Regions from separate parts of the Pseudomonas sp. JQ170C genome, predicted to be linked through region 1. Evidence: predicted binding sites of a transcription regulator. Region 1 holds the regulator's gene; each other region holds the start of a gene.
What was found. Region 1 encodes sigma-54, which starts transcription at its own class of promoters, with help from an activator protein. Its sites were predicted from a motif close to ANTGGCATNNANNTTGCTNT; they were not measured.
Positions count from the first base shown of each region.

Region 2: a site for sigma-54 is predicted at 1,615-1,634, ahead of glnA (type I glutamate--ammonia ligase). Genes of this name have one in related genera too.
Region 3: a site for sigma-54 is predicted at 1,886-1,905, ahead of nirB (nitrite reductase large subunit NirB). Genes of this name have one in related genera too.

Region 1 covers NZ_CP141608.1:1,140,502-1,143,782, forward strand. Annotated here, with positions in the region: gene hpf (ribosome hibernation-promoting factor, HPF/YfiA family) at 1-273, opposite strand, end outside; gene U9R80_RS05195 (RNA polymerase factor sigma-54) at 355-1,848, opposite strand; gene lptB (LPS export ABC transporter ATP-binding protein) at 2,028-2,753, opposite strand; gene lptA (lipopolysaccharide transport periplasmic protein LptA) at 2,754-3,278, opposite strand; gene lptC (LPS export ABC transporter periplasmic protein LptC) at 3,265-3,281, opposite strand, start outside.
Region 2 covers NZ_CP141608.1:359,003-362,283, reverse strand. Annotated here, with positions in the region: gene thiI (tRNA uracil 4-sulfurtransferase ThiI) at 1-1,398, opposite strand, end outside; gene glnA (type I glutamate--ammonia ligase) at 1,731-3,137, shown strand.
Region 3 covers NZ_CP141608.1:4,538,773-4,542,053, forward strand. Annotated here, with positions in the region: gene nirB (nitrite reductase large subunit NirB) at 1-1,720, opposite strand, end outside; gene U9R80_RS20670 (bifunctional nitrate reductase/sulfite reductase flavoprotein subunit alpha) at 1,996-3,281, opposite strand, start outside.

The DNA.
Region 1 (3,281 bases):
TTTTTCCTTGTGTTTTTTCAGTTGGCGGTCGAGCTTGTCAGTCAAGGCATCGATCGCTGCATACATGTCTGTGTGTTCGGCATTTGCTACAACTTCGCCGCCGGGAATAAACAGCGTTGCTTCAATTTTCTGCTGCAGCTTCTCGACCTTCATGATTACCGTCACATTGGTAATCTTGTCGAAGTGCCCCTCCAGTCGCTTCAGTTTCTGTTCGACATACTCACGCAGGGGCTGAGTGACTTCTACATGCTGTCCACTGATATTGACTTGCATACAGCTTCTCCTTTGTTGCCGGTGCATAAGAGGCAGGTGTTGCGCCTGCCACTGAACTGCGATGGCACACTTCAGGGGCCGTTACATCAATCGCTTGCGCTCGCTCGACGGTGCAATGCCGAGGGACTCGCGGTACTTGGCGACGGTGCGACGGGCTACCTGGATGCCTTGTGCCTCCAGTAAACCAGCGATCTTGCTGTCACTCAATGGCTTTTTCTGATTTTCAGCTGCAACCAGTTTTTTGATGATCGCGCGGATGGCTGTGGACGAGCATTCGCCGCCTTCTGAGGTGCTCACGTGGCTGGAGAAAAAGTACTTCAGCTCGTAGATGCCCCGTGGCGTATGCATGTATTTCTGGGTGGTCACCCGGGAAATCGTCGACTCGTGCATGCCCACCGCTTCGGCGATGTCGTGCAGCACCAGCGGCTTCATCGCTTCGTCGCCGTGGTCGAGGAAGCCCCGTTGATGTTCGACGATCTGGGTGGCGACCTTCATCAGGGTTTCGTTGCGGCTCTGCAGGCTCTTGATGAACCAGCGGGCCTCCTGCAACTGATTGCGCATGAAGGTGTTGTCGGCGCTGGTGTCGGCGCGACGGACGAAGCCTGCGTATTGCGGGTTGACCCGCAGGCGTGGCACGGCTTCCTGGTTAAGCTCGACCAGCCAGCGTTCGTTGTCCTTGCGTACGATCACGTCCGGGACAACATATTCGGGCTCGCTGGACTCGATCTGTGAGCCGGGGCGCGGGTTGAGCCTCTGGACCAGTTCGATCACCTGGCGCAGCTCGTCTTCCTTGAGCTTCATGCGGCGCATCAGTTGGCTGTAGTCGCGGCTGCCGAGCAGGTCGATATAGTCGCTGACCAGGCGCTGCGCCTCGGCCATCCACGGCGTGCTGGCGGGCAGCTGGCGCAGTTGCAGCAGCAGGCACTCGCTCAGGTTGCGTGCGCCGATGCCGGCGGGCTCGAATTGCTGGATACGATGCAGTACGGCCTCGACTTCATCGAGTTCGATATCCAGCTCGGGGTCGAAGGATTCGCAGACTTCTTCAAGTGTCTCGTCCAGGTAGCCCTGGTTGTTGATGCAGTCGATCAGCGTCACGGCGATCAGCCGGTCGGTGTCGGACATCGGCGCCAGGTTCAGCTGCCAGAGCAGGTGGCTCTGCAGGCTTTCACCGGCCGAGGTGCGGGTGGTGAAGTCCCACTCGTCATCGTCATTGCTGGGCAGGCTGCTGGCGCTGGTCTGGTAGATGTCTTCCCAGGCCGTGTCGACCGGCAGTTCGTTGGGAATGCGCTCGCTCCACTCGCCTTCTTCCAGGTTGTCCACGGTTTGCGTGGTTTCCTGGAAGCTGGTGTCCTGGGTTTCGGCGACAGGCTTGCTTTCGGCGTTATCGGCCATCGGGTCGCTGTTGTCGAAATCGTCGCCTTCTTCCTGGCGTTCGAGCATCGGGTTCGATTCCAGCGCTTCCTGGATCTCCTGTTGGAGGTCAAGGGTAGAAAGCTGGAGCAGACGGATGGCCTGTTGCAACTGCGGGGTCATCGTCAGTTGCTGGCCCATTCTTAGGACGAGCGATGGTTTCATGGCAGGGGCTAAACACCTTATTTGCCGGCGCACATGCGCCATCCACTACAAGGGCACCGAAGCGCCAACTTTAAGCAAATTATATGCCTGAAGTTGGAACGTTTGCCTAGGGTGCGGTAACAAATATGCCGCATTTCGCTGGATCAGCGGCCCATGGCAAACGCCTTGCTGCTTCGAACTTACAAGCGGAACTCGTGGCCCAGGTAGACCTCTTTAACCAGATCGTTGGCCAGGATGGTCTCTGCATCGCCTTCGGCAATCAGTTGGCCATCGTTGACGATGTAGGCGGTTTCGCAGATATCCAAGGTTTCACGGACGTTGTGGTCAGTGATCAGCACGCCAATGCCTTTGGCCTTGAGGTGATGGATGATCTGCTTGATGTCGCCGACCGAAATCGGGTCGACACCGGCAAAGGGTTCGTCGAGCAGGATGAACTTCGGGGCTGTGGCCAGTGCCCGGGCGATTTCCACCCGGCGCCGCTCACCCCCGGAAAGGCTCATGCCGAGGTTGTCGCGAATGTGGCTGATGTGGAACTCCTGCAGCAGGCTTTCCAGCTCTTTGCGGCGTCCGGCGGCATCGAGTTCCTTGCGGGTTTCGAGAATCGCCATGATGTTGTCGGCGACCGACAACTTGCGAAAGATCGATGCTTCCTGGGGCAGGTAGCCAATGCCGGCCCGGGCGCGCCCGTGCATCGGTTGGTGGCTGACATCCAGGTCGTCGATCAGGACGCGTCCCTGGTCGGCCTGGACCAGTCCGACGATCATGTAGAAGCAGGTGGTCTTGCCGGCGCCGTTAGGACCGAGCAGGCCGACGATCTGGCCGCTGTCGATGGACAGGCTGACGTCACGTACCACTTGCCGGCTCTTGTAGCTCTTGGCCAGGTGCTGGGCTTTGAGGGTTGCCATTTACTCGGCCTTCTTCTTCGGCTGGATCACCATGTCGATGCGTTGGCGCGGCGTGGTCACATTGCTGCCACGGCCGGCGGTCGCTACCTGGGACTTGGTGTTGTAGACGATCTTCTCGCCTTCGGTGGTGTTGCCTTCGTTTTCCACCTTGGCGCGATCGGTCAGTACAACCAGTTCTTTTTGCGACTGATACTGGATGGTGACGGCCCAGCCTTTCATCTTGTCCGGCTTGTCGGCGCTCTGCTGCTGCTCGAAGTAGGCGAGGTTGCCCACCGAAGTCACGACGTCGATGTCGCCGGAGTCGGCGCGGGTGATGGTCACGGTGTTGCCTTTGATCATCATCGAGCCCTGGGTGATGATGACGTCTCCGGTATAGGTGGCGACGCCTTTCTTGTCGTCCAGGTGTGCATTGTCGGCCTGGATGCGAATTGGCTGGTCACGGTCGGTCGGCAGGGCCCAGGCGCTCGCGCTTCCCAGTGCTGCGCTCAGGCTGAGCAAAAAGGGGAGGGTTTTAACGAGCCTCATACT
Region 2 (3,281 bases), 780 kb from region 1:
ATGCAGGCGACTCATCACACCCTTGTCGCAATACAGCAGGTACTGGCGCGTAGCGTCCAGCTCCTTGAAGCGACTGTTCAGGGCGTAGAACGGCAAGGCCTTGACCTCGATGCCGTCCAGTTCCAGGGGCTGGTCTTCCTGGGCGTCGGGGTGGCGAATGTCGATCACCACTTGCCCGGCCAGCGCCTGGCTGACTTCTTCGATCTGGATATCCTGGCCAAGTTCATCGATCACATTGTCGATGGACACCAGGCGAGCACGCTCCAGGGCGCGCTCGAGCACAGCCATGTCGAACTGCTTTTCTTCATGTTCAAGGCGATGACGCTTGGCGCACGTGGTCGGGTTCACCGAAATCACGCCGCAGTACTCAGGCATGTGCTTGGCGAACTCGGCGGTGCCGATCTCGTTGGCCTGGTCGATGATGTCCTGCTTGTGGCTGGCCAGCAGCGGGCGCAGCACCAGTTTCTCGGTGGCCGAGTCGATCACTGCCAGGTTCGGCAGGGTCTGGCTGGACACCTGGGAGATCGCCTCGCCGGTCACCAGGGCGTCGATCTCCAGGCGGTCGGCGATGTTGGTCGCCGCGCGCAGCATCATGCGCTTGAGGGTCACGCCCATGTAGCTGTTGTCGACCTTGCCGAGAATCTCGCCAACGACTTCCTCGAAGGGCACGCTGACGAACAGCACGCGCTGGCTGCTGCCGTATTTCTTCCACAGGAAGTGGGCGACTTCCATCACCCCCAGCTCGTGGGCACGGCCGCCCAGATTGAAGAAGCAGAAGTGGGTCATCAGGCCGCGACGCATCATCTGGTAGGCCGCCACGGTGGAGTCGAAACCACCGGACATCAGTACCAGCGTCTGCTCCAGCGTGCCCAGCGGGTAGCCGCCGATGCCCTTGTGCTGGTTGTGGATCACATACAGCAGCTTGTCACGGACCTCGATACGCACCTCGACCTCGGGGGTGCGCAGGTCGATACCGGCGGCGCCGCACTGCTGACGCAGTTGGCTGCCGACATAACGGTCGACGTCCATCGAGGTGAAGTCGTGGTGACCGCCGCGCTTGCATCGCACCGCGAAGCGCTTGCCGGGCAGCAGGTGACCGAAGTGGGTCTTGCACTTGGCGACGATATCGTCGAAGTCGCCCAGCGGGTACTCGTCGACTTGCAGGAAGTGGGCGATGCCCGGCATGCAGGTCAGACGCTCGATCATCTCGCGCAGGACTTTCTCGTCCTCGATGCGGGTGACCACCTCGAGGTTGTCCCAGACACCGTCAACCGCGAGCGCAGGATCGAGGTCCTTGAGCACGGTACGGATGTTGCGGCCCAGTTGACGGATGAAGCGCTTGCGAACCGGGCGGCTCTTGATGGTGATCTCTGGGAAGACTTTTACGATTAGTTTCATTGAAAACAGCGCGCGCGATGCCGACTAAAAAAGTGGGGCGCGGATTATAGCGGAAATTGCTCAAGGTTTAACCAATTAATCTACAGAAGGTTTACGATGCACCAATATGGTGCTTTCGACCTCGTTTGCGCCCCCTAAGGGTGCATGAATTGCCTGACATTTCGGCTCATCACCCCTGAAACGCGTAAGAATGGGGCAAAAATTCCAAACCGGGGCACTGGCATGCAATTTGCTCCCTTGTGAGGCAGGTTGCCTTGGCCGACTATTCGCGCCCGGCATCACCCAAATTCAAGGGCTGCACAGGCAAGCTCTACCCCACCCCGGAGGACACTATGTCGAAGTCGGTTCAACTCATCAAAGATCATGACGTTAAATGGATTGATCTGCGCTTCACTGACACCAAGGGCGTACAGCACCACGTGACCATGCCGGCCCGTGATGCGCTGGACGAAGACTTCTTCGAAGTCGGCAAGATGTTCGACGGTTCCTCCATCGCTGGCTGGAAAGGCATCGAGGCTTCGGACATGATCCTGATGCCGGTCGACGACACCGCCGTGCTGGACCCGTTCACCGAAGAGCCGACCCTGATCCTGACCTGTGACATCGTCGATCCTTCGAGCATGCAGGGTTACGACCGTGACCCGCGCGCGATCGCCAAGCGCGCCGAGGAATACCTCAAGAGCACCGGCATCGGTGACACCGTATTCGCCGGTCCAGAGCCTGAGTTCTTCATCTTCGACGAAGTGAAGTTCAAGTCCGACATCTCCGGCTCGATGTTCAAGATCTTCTCCGAGCAAGGCTCGTGGATGTCCGACCAGGACGTCGAAGGCGGCAACAAAGGCCACCGTCCAGGCGTGAAAGGTGGCTACTTCCCGGTTCCGCCGTTCGACCACGACCACGAAATCCGTACTGCCATGTGCAACGCACTGGAAGAAATGGGTCAGACCGTCGAAGTTCACCACCACGAAGTGGCGACTGCCGGCCAGAACGAAATCGGCGTCAAGTTCAACACCCTGGTGAAGAAGGCTGACGAAGTACAGGCCCTGAAATACGTCGTGCACAACGTTGCCGATGCCTACGGCCGCACCGCCACCTTCATGCCGAAGCCGCTGTACGGCGACAACGGCTCGGGCATGCACGTTCACATGTCCATCTGGAAAGAAGGCAAGAACACCTTCGCAGGCGAAGGCTATGCCGGCCTGTCCGATACCGCCCTGTACTTCATCGGCGGCATCATCAAGCACGGTAAGGCTCTGAACGGTTTCACCAACCCTTCGACCAACTCCTACAAGCGTCTGGTTCCAGGCTTCGAGGCTCCGGTCATGCTGGCCTACTCGGCTCGCAACCGTTCCGCTTCGATCCGTATCCCGTACGTTTCCAGCCCGAAAGCCCGCCGTATCGAAGCGCGCTTCCCGGACCCATCGGCCAACCCGTACCTGGCCTTCGCTGCGCTGCTGATGGCCGGCCTGGACGGTATCCAGAACAAGATCCACCCAGGCGATGCCGCCGACAAGAACCTGTACGACCTGCCGCCTGAAGAGGCCAAGGACATCCCACAGGTTTGCGGTAGCCTGAAAGAAGCCCTGGAAGAGCTGGACAAGGGCCGTGCGTTCCTGACCAAGGGCGGCGTGTTCTCCGACGACTTCATCGATGCCTTCATCGAGCTGAAGAGCGAAGAAGAAATCAAGGTCCGTACCTTCGTACACCCACTGGAATACGAGCTGTACTACAGCTGCTGATTCAGTGACGTGACGTGAAGAGGCCTCCCATTGGGAGGCCTTTTTTTTGCCTTGCAAACCCGTCGCGGGGCGAGCCCGCACCTACATGGGCAGCTTGCCCCGCGAAAACCACAGTGCTCTATAGTGGTGCATAAGCGAATGTCC
Region 3 (3,281 bases), 2.5 Mb from region 1:
GCACCACCGAATATGTGCCGTTCTTTTGCATGTTGGCCATGAAGGTGTCGTTGGTGTCCTGCAGCGGCACCAGCGACGGGTCCATGATCGGCTGGTTCCAGCAGGAGGCCAGGATCGAGCCGACGGTAGGTTTGCAGATGTCGCAGCCAACATGACCGCGACCATGTTTGGCGAGCATCTCATCGAAGCTCAGGATGCCCTCCACCCGCACCAGGGCGTAAAGCTCCTGGCGGGTGTAGGCAAAGTGCTCGCACAGGCTCTTGTCGACGCTGACACCGCGGGCGATCAACTCATGCTCGAACACCTGCTTGAGTAGCGCCGCACAACCGCCGCAACCGGTGCAGGCCTTGGTCTGCTGCTTGAGCGCACCCAGCTCGCCGCAGCCGTTGTCGATGGCGCTGCAAATCGCGCCCTTGCTGACGTTGTGGCACGAACAGATCGTTGCGCTGTCGGGCAAGGCATCGGCGCCCAGGGTTGGCGCACCGCTCGATTGCGGCAAGATCAGCGCGGACGGATCGGCCGGCAAGGCAATGCCGTTTTGTGCGTACTGCAGCAGCGTGTCGTAGTAGCTGTTGTCGCCCACCAGCACTGCACCCAGCACCCGCTTGCCGCTGGCATCGACCACCAGGCGGCGGTACGCCGAATTGGCTTCGTCGATAAAGCGATAGCTGCGCGCCCCGGGTGTCGCACCATGGGCATCACCGATGGAGCCAACATCGACGCCCAGCAACTTGAGCTTGGTCGACATGTCGGCACCGGTGAAGCTGGCGGCCTCTTCACCGGCCAGTGCCGCGGCCACATTGCGCGCCATGGTGTAGCCCGGCGCGACTAGGCCAAACACGCTGCCATTCCATGACGCGCATTCGCCGATGGCGAAGATCTGCGCATCGCTGGTGCGGCAATTGCTATCGACCACCACGCCGCCACGGGCGGCGATTTCCAGGCCGCTGCTGCGACCCAGGGCATCCTGCGGGCGGATGCCTGCGGAGAATACGATCAGGTCGGTTTCCAGGCACTCACCGCCATCGAAATTCATCCGGTAGCGATAGTCTTCGCCGGCAACCACTGACTGGGTCGCCCGTGACAGGTGCACGCCGACACCCAGTGCCTCGATCTGCGCACGCAGGGCCGCGCCGCCTTCGGCATCGAGCTGCACCGGCATCAGGCGCGGGGCAAACTCCACCACATGGGCTTCCAGACCCAGGGACTTGAGGGCATTGGCCGCCTCCAGCCCCAACAGCCCACCCCCGACCACCACCCCGCGCCGGGCATCGGTGGCGGCGGCACGAATGGCATCAAGATCATCCAGGGTGCGGTACACCAGGCGCGAAGCGCCCTCGCAACCCTCGATGGGCGGCACGAAGGGATAGGAGCCAGTGGCCAGGATGAGCTGGTCATAGGCATAGCGTCCACGCGGGGTCACCACTTCGCGGCGCTCGCGATCAATCGCCACCACCGCCTCGTGCAGGTGCAGGCTGATACCGTGCTCGGCATACAGACCCGCTGCTCCCAGGGCCAGGGTTTCGGCATCACTGCCGCCGAAGTACTCCGACAGGTGCACCCGGTCGTAGGCACGCTGGCGCTCTTCACCGAACACCCGCACCTCGAAGCGGCCCAGGGCCCCTCGCTCGATCAGTTGCTCGACGCAGTGATGTCCCACCATGCCGTTGCCGACGATGATCAGTTTTTCTCGCTGGGCGATGGTCGTTGCTGCATTCATACCCGATCCTCACTCAAGGCCATTCACGGTGGCTGTGCTGCCGGGGCTAGCCCCGAAAAACAAAAAAAGGCGTCTGGAGCCGAAGCTCCAGGCGCCTTTGCCTGGTCGTTTTATGTAGTTCCGGTGCAGATCGCCATTGACCCGCGAGAACGTTGTACTTCGATAAAAGCAGGGAGCGTGCCAACTGCCGAACGCCCCTGAAACCGGGGCTTTGGCCGTATAACCGGCCTACTTCACCGACCCAGGCTGGTGCAGCGCTCCCCCTTATGGGGCACTCAATACACATCGCGCAGGTAGCGCTTGCTCCGGCTCAGTTCGCTGACATAGGCATCGGCCTGATCGGCACTGAGCGCGCCGTGCTCGCGAATGACCTGCTTGAGCGCCGCGTCGACATCCTTGGCCATGCGCTCGGCGTCGCCACACACATAAAAGTGGCCGCCCTCCTCCAGCCAGCGCCACAGCTCGGCGCCCTGCTCGATCATGCGTTGCTGCACATAGATCTTCGCCGACTGGTCACGGGAGAAGGCGGTGTCCAGGCGAGTGAGATGCCCCTCACGCTGCCACTGGAGGAGTTCATCGCGGTAATAAAAATCGGTGGCCGCTTTCTGCTCGCCAAAGAACAGCCAGTTGCGGCCGGTGGCGCCTTGCACCTGGCGCTCCTGAAGAAAGGCGCGAAACGGCGCAACACCGGTGCCCGGGCCGACCATGATGACCGGCGCATGGTTGTCTTTGGGCAAGAGAAAGTGCTGGGTCGGCTGGGTGAAGATTCTCGCGCTGCCCTGCCCAAGGCGATCGGCCAGGTAGGTCGAGCACACGCCTTTGCGCTGGCCGTAGCGCACCGTGGACATCGTCAAATGCACCTGGCCCGGATGGAAACCGGGGCTGGAGCTGATCGAATAAAGCCTGGGCTGCAAGGGTTTCAAGAGGCTGAGCCAGGTGTCCAGTTGCAGTTGCACGGGGTAGGCCTCAAGCAGGTCAAGCAATTGCTTGCCCCACAGCCAGTCCTTGAGCGCGAGCTTGTTGTGCGGCATCAGCAATTGGCCCAACGACGCGTCATCCGTGTGACTGGCCACAGCCTCCAGTAGGGCCGGCGTGATGCGGGCGATGTCCAGGTGGTCGGTCAACGCCTCGAACAGCGGCATGTCGGCGGCCTGGCCCTTGAGGCTGACGCCGCAGTTGCCATCCAGTCCGCTGGCCGCCAGAACCGCCTCTACCAGCGCCGGGCAGTTGCGCGGCCAGACACCCAGGGCATCGCCGGCCTGATAGCTGAAACCGCTGTCGGCCAGATCGAACACCACTTGCCGGGTTTCCTTGCCGGCACCCGGGCTGTTGAGCAGGCGATTGTCCAGCATGCGGGCCGCCAGCGGCGCCTGCTTGCTGAACCCCGCACTGGCAGCGGGAGCCATGCTGCCCAGCGCCGATGCGCCCTGATGCCCGAACTTGGCCAGCAGCGCCTGCAACCACTGACCGGCGGGTTCCAGTGGATCGCCTTCGCAATCGACCCGCGCCAGCAGACGCTGGCCGCCCAGGTCCTGCAAGCGCTGGTCGAGCTTGCGACCGA